Regions from separate parts of the Kitasatospora purpeofusca genome, predicted to be linked through region 2. Evidence: riboswitches for the same ligand, from Rfam matches in the RefSeq annotation. Region 2 holds a riboswitch; the other holds the start of a gene.
The links. A riboswitch is a leader RNA that binds a small molecule or an ion and turns the genes downstream of it on or off. The one in region 2 is predicted to bind FMN.
Positions count from the first base shown of each region.

Region 1: it holds a riboswitch for FMN, as region 2 does, so the genes downstream of both, OG715_RS08550 (riboflavin synthase) here and ribB (3,4-dihydroxy-2-butanone-4-phosphate synthase) in region 2, are expected to answer to the same signal.

Region 1 covers NZ_CP108561.1:1,980,326-1,984,526, reverse strand. Annotated here, with positions in the region: gene OG715_RS08565 (MSMEG_1061 family FMN-dependent PPOX-type flavoprotein) at 1-386, opposite strand, end outside; gene OG715_RS08560 (antibiotic biosynthesis monooxygenase family protein) at 515-820, shown strand; gene OG715_RS08555 (SCO4226 family nickel-binding protein) at 855-1,103, opposite strand; FMN riboswitch at 1,362-1,489, shown strand; gene OG715_RS08550 (riboflavin synthase) at 1,711-2,388, shown strand; gene OG715_RS08545 (nicotinamide mononucleotide transporter family protein) at 2,385-3,029, shown strand; gene OG715_RS08540 (bifunctional 3,4-dihydroxy-2-butanone-4-phosphate synthase/GTP cyclohydrolase II) at 3,026-4,201, shown strand, end outside.
Region 2 covers NZ_CP108561.1:2,289,287-2,293,487, forward strand. Annotated here, with positions in the region: gene OG715_RS09765 (ATP-grasp domain-containing protein) at 1-408, opposite strand, end outside; gene OG715_RS09770 (acyl carrier protein) at 412-654, opposite strand; partial or broken gene ribB (3,4-dihydroxy-2-butanone-4-phosphate synthase) at 877-1,560, opposite strand; FMN riboswitch at 1,709-1,839, opposite strand; gene OG715_RS09780 (DUF402 domain-containing protein) at 2,304-2,885, shown strand; gene OG715_RS09785 (zinc-dependent alcohol dehydrogenase) at 3,091-4,110, shown strand; gene OG715_RS09790 (LLM class F420-dependent oxidoreductase) at 4,198-4,201, shown strand, end outside.

The DNA of each region.
Region 1 (4,201 bases), 310 kb from region 2:
ACGACGAAGAGCAGCCCGATCCGGCCGGTCCCGACGATGTTGTGCAGGGTGTCCAGCCGCTTGTTGCCGGTCGCGTCGGGGATCGCCAGGGTGAACTCGTCGAGCACCGACACGAGTCCGGCCGGGCCGCCGCGCGGGGACACGTCGCAGCGCCCCTCGGCGTCCGTGCTGGCCAGGAGGACCAGCGAGGAGCAGGCGATCAACTGCCGGGCGACCTCGTGGATGCGGTCCACCTGCTTGCGGCGCGCGTGGTCCCCGGGCTGCTCGTAGACCTCCCGCAGCCCGGCCGCGTCACGCACGGCGGTGGCGGCGAGCGCCTCGAACAGGCCGGAGGGCCGATCCGGCCCGGCTGTTGACGGAACAACGGACTCCGGTGTGCTGGTCATACCGATCAACGTAACCGAGCCCGGGCCGGAGCGGCCGTCCGCCGTCGGGAAATCCCGCCCGAACCCCTCGCCACCAGCGTTTTCGCGTCGATAATGGGGCCAGGACGCTTTCGGAGCAGGTGGTCGCCGTGATCATCAGAATCTGGGCCGGGCAGGTCATGGCCGGGCACATCGAGGAGTTCTGCGAGGTACTGATCAGCAAGGTCCTCCCACAACTCGGGCGCACCGACGGCTGCCTCGGCGGCGAGCTGTTGCGCTCCGTCACCGAGGACGGGCACCGGGTGCTCGTGGTCAGCCGCTGGCGCGACGAGGCGGCGCTGCTCGGCTACGCGGGGCCGATGTGGCGGATCCGGCCGGTCTGGTCGGAGGGCGAACTGCGGTACCTGGCCCACCCGCCGGAGGTCAGCCACTTCACGCCGGTCGCCGCGCCCTGATCCGTCGGGCGCCCGCCGCCCGGCCCCGGGACGATCAGACGTTCAGCGGGACCGGGTGCACCTCGGCCGCCGGATGCCCGGTGCGTTCGTGGATCCGCTGCACGGCCTCCTTCGACGGTGCCTCGGACAGGCAGTAGACGTGGCCCGACTCCGGATCGGCCCAGGCCTGCTCGAAGGTCACGCCCTCCTCGGCCTGGATCGCCAGGTCCGCCTGGTGCGCCATCCGCAACTGCTCCTCGGTGATGCCGGCCATCCCGTGGTGGACGTCCATGAACTTGGCCATAGCTCCCGCACCTCCTGCGGTCGCCCGCGACGGCGCGTGCCACCGCCCCGGTACCACCAGCCTGCGCCCGACGCACCCCGGGCCGCCACCGGACGCCCTCGGACACCTTCGGGCACCTTCGGAAAGGCATCGCATTCCCCGATCGGCGGCCCCGCGCCGTCCATTCCCCGGCACCGAGTGAAAGAGACCACAGTGGACACCTCTCCCGGGCTCCGCGCGGATCATGGCAGAATGACGGCAGAATCAGCAGTGACGTTCAGCGCACTCCGGGGTCGGTGAAAATCCGAACCGGCGGTTACAGTCCGCGACCCGTCCGCAGCCAGCGGACGGTTGACCAGGTGAAATTCCTGGACCGACGGTTAAAGTCCGGATGGGAGGCGTGCGCGGCGGACGAGTGAGCAGGGCCCGCGGTCCCCCGGTGGACCTCGGGAGGCGGTGTGCGGCGACGGACGGGGTTCCCCCTCGTTCCGGCGCCCGGTTCGGCGGCAGCCCGGCGACGGGTCCCGTTGCCGTCCGGCGGTCCGCGTACCCCCGCGCCCACATCTGTCCGCGTCCTTCTCCCGTGCCACACCCCGGAGTCCGCGCCCCAAGCGCGAGGAGAACCCGGGTGTTCACCGGCATCATCGAAGAGCTCGGCGAGGTCGTGTCGATCGAGGAGATCGGCGAATCCTCGCGGATCCGTCTGCGCGGCCCGGTGGTCTGCGAGGGCGCGCGGCACGGCGACTCCATCGCGGTCAACGGCGTCTGCCTGACCGTCGTCGACACCCCCGAGCAACTCGCTGCCGGTACCGGCGAGTTCAGCGCCGATGTGATGGCCGAGACCCTCCGCCGTTCCAGCCTGGGCGAGTTGAAGCCCGGCGGACGGGTCAACCTGGAGCGCGCCATGGCGCTCGGCGCCCGGCTCGGCGGACATCTGGTGCAGGGTCATGTCGACGCCACCGGGCGGCTGTTGGGCCGCGAACCCGGGGAGCGCGACGCGGCCGGCGAACTCCGCTGGGAGGTACTGCGGTTCTCGCTGCCCGACTCCGTCTCGCGCTACCTGGTCGAGAAGGGCTCGATCACCGTCGACGGCGTCAGCCTCACCGTGGTCGAGGCCGCCCGCGACAGCTTCACCGTCAGCCTCATCCCGGCCACCCTCGCGCTGACCACCCTCGGCACCAGGGCCGTCGGCGAGAGCGTCAACCTGGAGGTCGATGTCCTCGCCAAGTACGTCGAACGGCTGCTGGAGGCCCGCACCCTCCCGCCCCTGCCCGCGACGGACGGCACTCCGGGGGAGGAACGGTGAACTGGCTCAACGGCACCGTCCACCTGCTCGGCCAGGACGTCTACCGCTCCGACATCATCGGCAACCTGCTCGGCCTCGCCGCGCTCGCCCTCGGCTGGCAGCGGTCCCGGCTGACCTGGCCGGTCCAACTGCTCTCCGGCCTGGTCCTGGTCGGCGCCTACTGGAGCGCCCACCTCAGCGGCGGCGTCGGCAAGCAGATCGTGGTGGTCGTGGCCGCCGTGTGGGGCTGGACCAGGTGGCAGCGCGGCGCGCGGGGCGAGGGCGACGTCGCCGTGCGCTTCGCCACCGGCCGCGAGCGCGCCGTGCTGATCGGCGGCACCGCGCTCGGCACCCTGGCGGTCGGCACGCTCTTCACCGCCGTCCCGCAACTGTCCTGGGACGCCTGGCCGGACGCCTACATCTTCGTCGGCACGCTGGCCGCGATGGTCGCCCAGGCCCGCGGCTGGGTCGAGTTCTGGTTCGCCTGGATCGCCGTCGACCTGGTCGGCGTGCCGCTCGCCTTCAACAACGGCCTGGTCTTCTCCGGCTTCGCCTACTCCGTGTACTTCGTCCTGGTCCTGCTCGGCCTGCGCGCCTGGTGGCTCCGCGGCCGCACCGCACACCCCGTGACCGACCCCGCCCTCCAGGGAGCCTCCGCATGACCGAGAACCCCACCACGCGTCCGGCAGAGAACCCCACCGCGACCCCGGCCGGGGACCCCGTCGGCGAGTTCGTCCTCGACCCGGTCGAGCGGGCCGTCGCCGACATCGCGCTCGGCCGCGCCGTGATCGTCGTCGACGACGAGGACCGCGAGAACGAGGGCGACATCGTCTTCGCCGCCTCCGCCGCCACCCCCGAGCTGATGGCCTTCACCGTCCGCTACAGCTCCGGCGTGATCTGCGCCCCGATGACCGGCGCCGAGCTGGACCGGCTCAAGCTCCCGCCGATGACCCAGGTCAACGAGGACCGCAAGGGCACCGCCTACGCCGTCTCGGTCGACGCCAGGGACGGCGTCGACACCGGCATCTCGGCCGCCGACCGGGCCCGCACCGTGCGCCTGCTCGCCTCGCCCGGCACCGGCCCCGGCGACCTCGCCCGCCCGGGGCACGTCTTCCCGCTGCGCGCCGTCGAGGGCGGCGTGCTGGTCCGCCCCGGCCACACCGAGGCCGCGGTCGACCTGGCCCGGCTGGCGGGCCTGCCGCCGGCCGGCGCGATCGCCGAGGTGGTCAACGACGACGGCACCATGGCCCGGCTGCCCGAACTGGTGGCCTTCGCCCGCGAGCACAACCTGGCGATCATCTCGATCGAGGACCTCATCGCCTACCGCCGCCGCACCGAGCTGCACGTCGACCGGGCCGCCGTCACCTCCCTGCCGACCGCGTACGGCGAGTTCACCGCCGTCGGCTACCGGGGCACCCTCGACGGTGTCGAGCACATCGCGCTGGTCGCCGGCGGCCTGGCCGAGGACGGCCGGCTCCCCGACGGCGAGGACGTCCTGGTCCGGGTCCACTCCGAGTGCCTGACCGGCGACGTGCTCGGCTCGCTGCGCTGCGACTGCGGCCCCCAGCTCCAGTCCTCGCTGCGCCGGGTCGCCGAGACCGGCCGGGGCGTGGTGCTCTACCTGCGCGGCCACGAGGGCCGGGGCATCGGCCTGGCGCACAAGCTGCGCGCCTACGAGCTCCAGGAGCGCGGCCGGGACACCGTCGACGCCAACCTCGACCTGGGCCTGCCCGCGGACGCCCGGGACTACAGCATCGGCGCCCAGATGCTCGGCGACCTCGGCGTCCGCTCGCTCACGCTGCTGACCAACAACCCGGACAAGCTCACCGCGCTC
Region 2 (4,201 bases):
CAGCGCGGCGCGCCAGCCGTCGGCGTCGGTGAGCAGCGCGCTGCGCACACTGTCCACCCCGGCCTCCCGCAGCCGCCGGCGCTGCGCCGCCTTGTCGGTCAACACCCGCACGGTTTCAGGGGTGTTGAACGGCAGGCCGAGCAGTCCGGCGAGCCGGGCGGTGTCGGCGAGCATCCGTTCGCTGAACGTCAGGATGCCCTCGGCCCCCTGCTCGCGCAGCCGGGCGACAGCCGCCCCGTCACCCTCGGCCAGCGCGACGACGCCCGCGCAGTTCTCCTCGAACAGCGGGCCGACCTGCCGGGCGTGGTCGGAGTCGGCCAGCGCGACCAGCACCGGAGCCGTTCGGCCCAGGGCGATCACCTCGCGCGGCGAGGCCGAGCCCCGGTCGTAGACGACGACGATCGCCACCGCTCAGGCGCGATCGAAGAGTCGGGGGTCCTCGACGGCCTCGGCGAGCTGCCGGAGGGTGCTGCGGCGCAGCACCGCCGACCGGGGCATCTCCAGACCGGACTCGATGGCCCGGGTGGAAATCGCGAGGGCCAGCAGGGAATCCCCGCCGAGGTCGAAGAAATCGGCGTCCAGGTCGTCGACCGGTGTACCGAGGACTTCTTCCCAAATACTTCTGAGTTTTTCGGTGGTGCTGGTGTCGGACATACCAGGCCTCTCCCCGTCGGCGTGCATCCGTGAATCGATTATTGGAGCAGGATTGCGGAACTGTCAATTCCGGGAAAACAGTGGGTTAACCGGAGCCGTTGCCGAACTCCTGCGGGCAGGGCGAATCCCGGCGCCGCCCCGGAAATGGAATTCCGGGCGGAACCGCCCCCTTCTGCGGCCGGTTTCCCGGCCGGATCAGCCGACGACCGCCGCGACCGCCGGCCGGGTCGCGGCGGCCGAGGTGCGCAGGTACTCGACCAGGTCGGCGATGGAGATCAGCGCCAGACCGTGCCGGCGCGCGAACCCGCGCAGCTCCGGCAGCCGGGCCATCGAGCCGTCGGCCATCGCGATCTCGCAGATCGCCGCCACCGGACGCAACCCGGCCAGCCGGCACAGGTCCACCCCGGCCTCGGTGTGACCGGGGCGCGCCGGCGCACCGCCGTCGACGGCCCGCAGCGGGAAGACGTGGCCCGGGCGCACCAGCTCGGGCGGGCGGGTGCCCGGCTCGGCCAGCAGGCGCAGGGTGAGCGCCCGGTCGGCCGCCGAGATGCCGGTGCTGATACCGGCCGCGGCGTCGACCGAGACGGTGAAGGCGGTGCGGTGGAGCTCGGTGTTGTGGCGGACCATCTGGTCCAGTTCCAGCCGGTCGAGGTCGGCGCCGGTCATCGGGGCGCAGAGCAGTCCGCGGCATTCGGTCATGGCGAAGGCGACCAGTTCGGTGGTGGCGAGCTCGGCGGCGAAGAGGAGGTCGCCCTCGTTCTCCCGGCTCTCGTCGTCGACGACGACGACCGCCCGGCCGGCCGCGATCTGCGCGACCGCGTACTCGACGGAGTCGAACGGCTGCTCGGTGTCGCCGACCGCGTACGGAGTCGCGTCGGCGGTGGTCGTGCCCGTGGTGTGGCCCATCGGAACTCTCCTCGCGCTCGGGGCGCGGACTTCCGGGGCTGCTGGAGCATGGGCGTGCAGGGACGGCCTTCGACCGCATTCCGGCGGAATCGGCCCGCGACCGACCGGCCGAAAGGGAATCCCCCTGGCCGTCGGAAAAACCTGCTCGCCGCGCACTGCCTCCCTTCCGGACTTTAACCGTCGGTCCAGGAATTTCACCTGGTCAACCGGCCGCTGGCGGCGGACGGGTCGCGGACTGTAACCGCCGGTTCGGAATTTCACCGACCCCGGAGTGCGCAAACGTCTTGAACAACGCTCGTCAACTTTGCACACTTGCCGCGATCTTGACAAGACGTCGGTCAACGGGTGGCGCCGTGGGCTGCATCACACCGTCGACGGGACCTCCCGACCCCGCCGTTCGGCGGGCATTGCCAAGGCTCTCCGAGCGTGCCTAAGATCCGGACCGCCGATGCCTACCCACGAGTAGCGACCCCCGTTCGACCTGCGTCGAACCACTGGGGAAGGGGTCCGAGGGGCAGGCGTTCGGCACTCCGGCGGGGGCCGGGGTTTCGCCGCCCGCGTTCCTGGGGGCGGCATTGCGAAACGGGGGCAAGACGTTCATGCACGATCCATCGAGAAGTCCGAGGCGCTCCGCCGTGCCCGCCGGCGACGCATCCGGCCGGAGCACGAGCTCTGCCGCGACCGGTCCCGGCACAGCCCTGTCCGAGGCCGGACCCGGCCCGTTACCGCCGGAATCAGCGCTGTTGACGCCGGGTCAGGTCGTCCTGCGCCGGGAGATCCTCGACGGACGGGTCTGGCTGAGCTACCCCGTCCGGGTCGTCGCCCACGAACCCGACCTGCTCGCCCTGTACCTGGCCCGCGACACCCGACTCTCCTTCGGCGAGGGCGGGTTCAGCTGGGGCCCGCACGGCTGGAGCACCGTCGCCGACCGCTGGCGCAGCCCCGGCGTCCTGCAGCTGCAGCGCCCCGGCGAGGCCCACGCGGTCTGGGCCTTCCGCGACCCCGCGACCGACGAGCTCTCCGGCTGGTACGTCAACTTCCAGGACCCGTACCGGATCACCGCCGAGGGCGTCGACACCCTCGACCACGAACTCGACCTCTGGATCCCGGCCGACGGCGGCCCGTACCGCTGGAAGGACGTCGAGGCCTTCGAGGAGCGCGCCCGCACCGGCGGCTTCACCCCCGAACAGGCCGCCGCCGTCCGCGCCGAGGCCGCCGGGCTCGCCGCCCGGATCGACCGCGGCGAGACCTGGTGGACCGAGCGGTGGACGCACTGGCGGCCCGCCGCGTTGTGGACCGCTCCCCCTCCCCCTCCCTCGGCCTGAGCCGACCCCCCGCCGTCCGACGGTCCACCCGACCGTCCGGACCCGTCGGGGCACCACCCGTGCCCCGGCAGCGCGACAGCGCGGCGGCACCGCACCGCGGCACCCCTGTGCCGCGGCGGCGCGCACCGCGGCGGTCCGCACCCGCAGCAGCCCACACCGCTGCACACAGCACCGCAGCACCACAGCACCGCGAAAGGAACGACCGATGCGCATAGCCCTGGTGACCTCCCCCGGCTCCGTCGAGATCCGCGAGACCCCCCGCCCCGAGATCGGCGAGGACGACGTGCTCGTCCGGATCGCCGCCTGCGGCCTGTGCACCATGGAGGCCAAGCTCTACACCGGCGCCATGCCCGTCTACCCCGTGGCCGCCGGCCACGAGGTCTCCGGCCGCGTCGAGCAGGTCGGTGCGCGCGCCGCCGCACTGGAGGACGCCCCCGCCGTCGGCGATCTGGTCACCGTGGACCTGCTGACCCGCTGCGGCACCTGCCGCCACTGCCGCTCCGGCAACAGCGCCGTCTGCGCATCGCCGCAGGGCAGCCTGCTGCCGGACGGCAGCATCAGCATGGGCGCGGGGCTCGCCGAGTACGTCCGGGTGCCGGCCGCCCACGCCTGGCCGGTCGGCGACGCCGACCCGCTGCACGCCGCCATGGGCGAGCCGCTGGCCTGCGTCGTGCACTCGTTCCGGCGCGGCTCCTTCCAGCCCGGCGACCGGGTCGCGGTGATCGGCGGCGGCTTCATGGGCCGGCTGCACCTGCTGCTCGCCCGGCACCACCAGGCCCGCTCGGTCACCGTGATCGAGACCGACGAGGCCCGCCGCGGCGCGGCCCTGGCGGCCGGCGCCGACCACGCCGTGACGCCCGAGGAGATCGCCGAACTCCCCAAGGCCGACGTGGTGTTCGTCACCATCGCCTCCCGCGAGGCGATCGCCGCCGGCTTCCGCGCCGCGGCCGACGGCGCCCGGCTGGTCCTCTTCGGCGGCTCCCACGACACCCCCGACGCCGTCCTGCCCGGCTACGAGGTGCACCGCCGCCAGCTCACCGTGACCGGCTCCTACAGCCAGGAGCCCGCCGACTGGCGCGCCGCCGCCGCCCTGCTGCGCGGCGGAGCACTCGCCGACGGGCTGGCCCCGCTGGTCACCTCGCGCCACGAACTGTCGGACACGGACAAGGCGTTGACCGAGAGCTCCGGCTCGCCGGTCTTCCGGGTCTTCGTCGAGCCCCGCTGACCCCCACCCCCACACCCTCCTGACACCCCGTCGGACGCCCGCCAGGCGTCGGACACCCACCCGCACCCGCACCACCAGGAGACCCCCATGA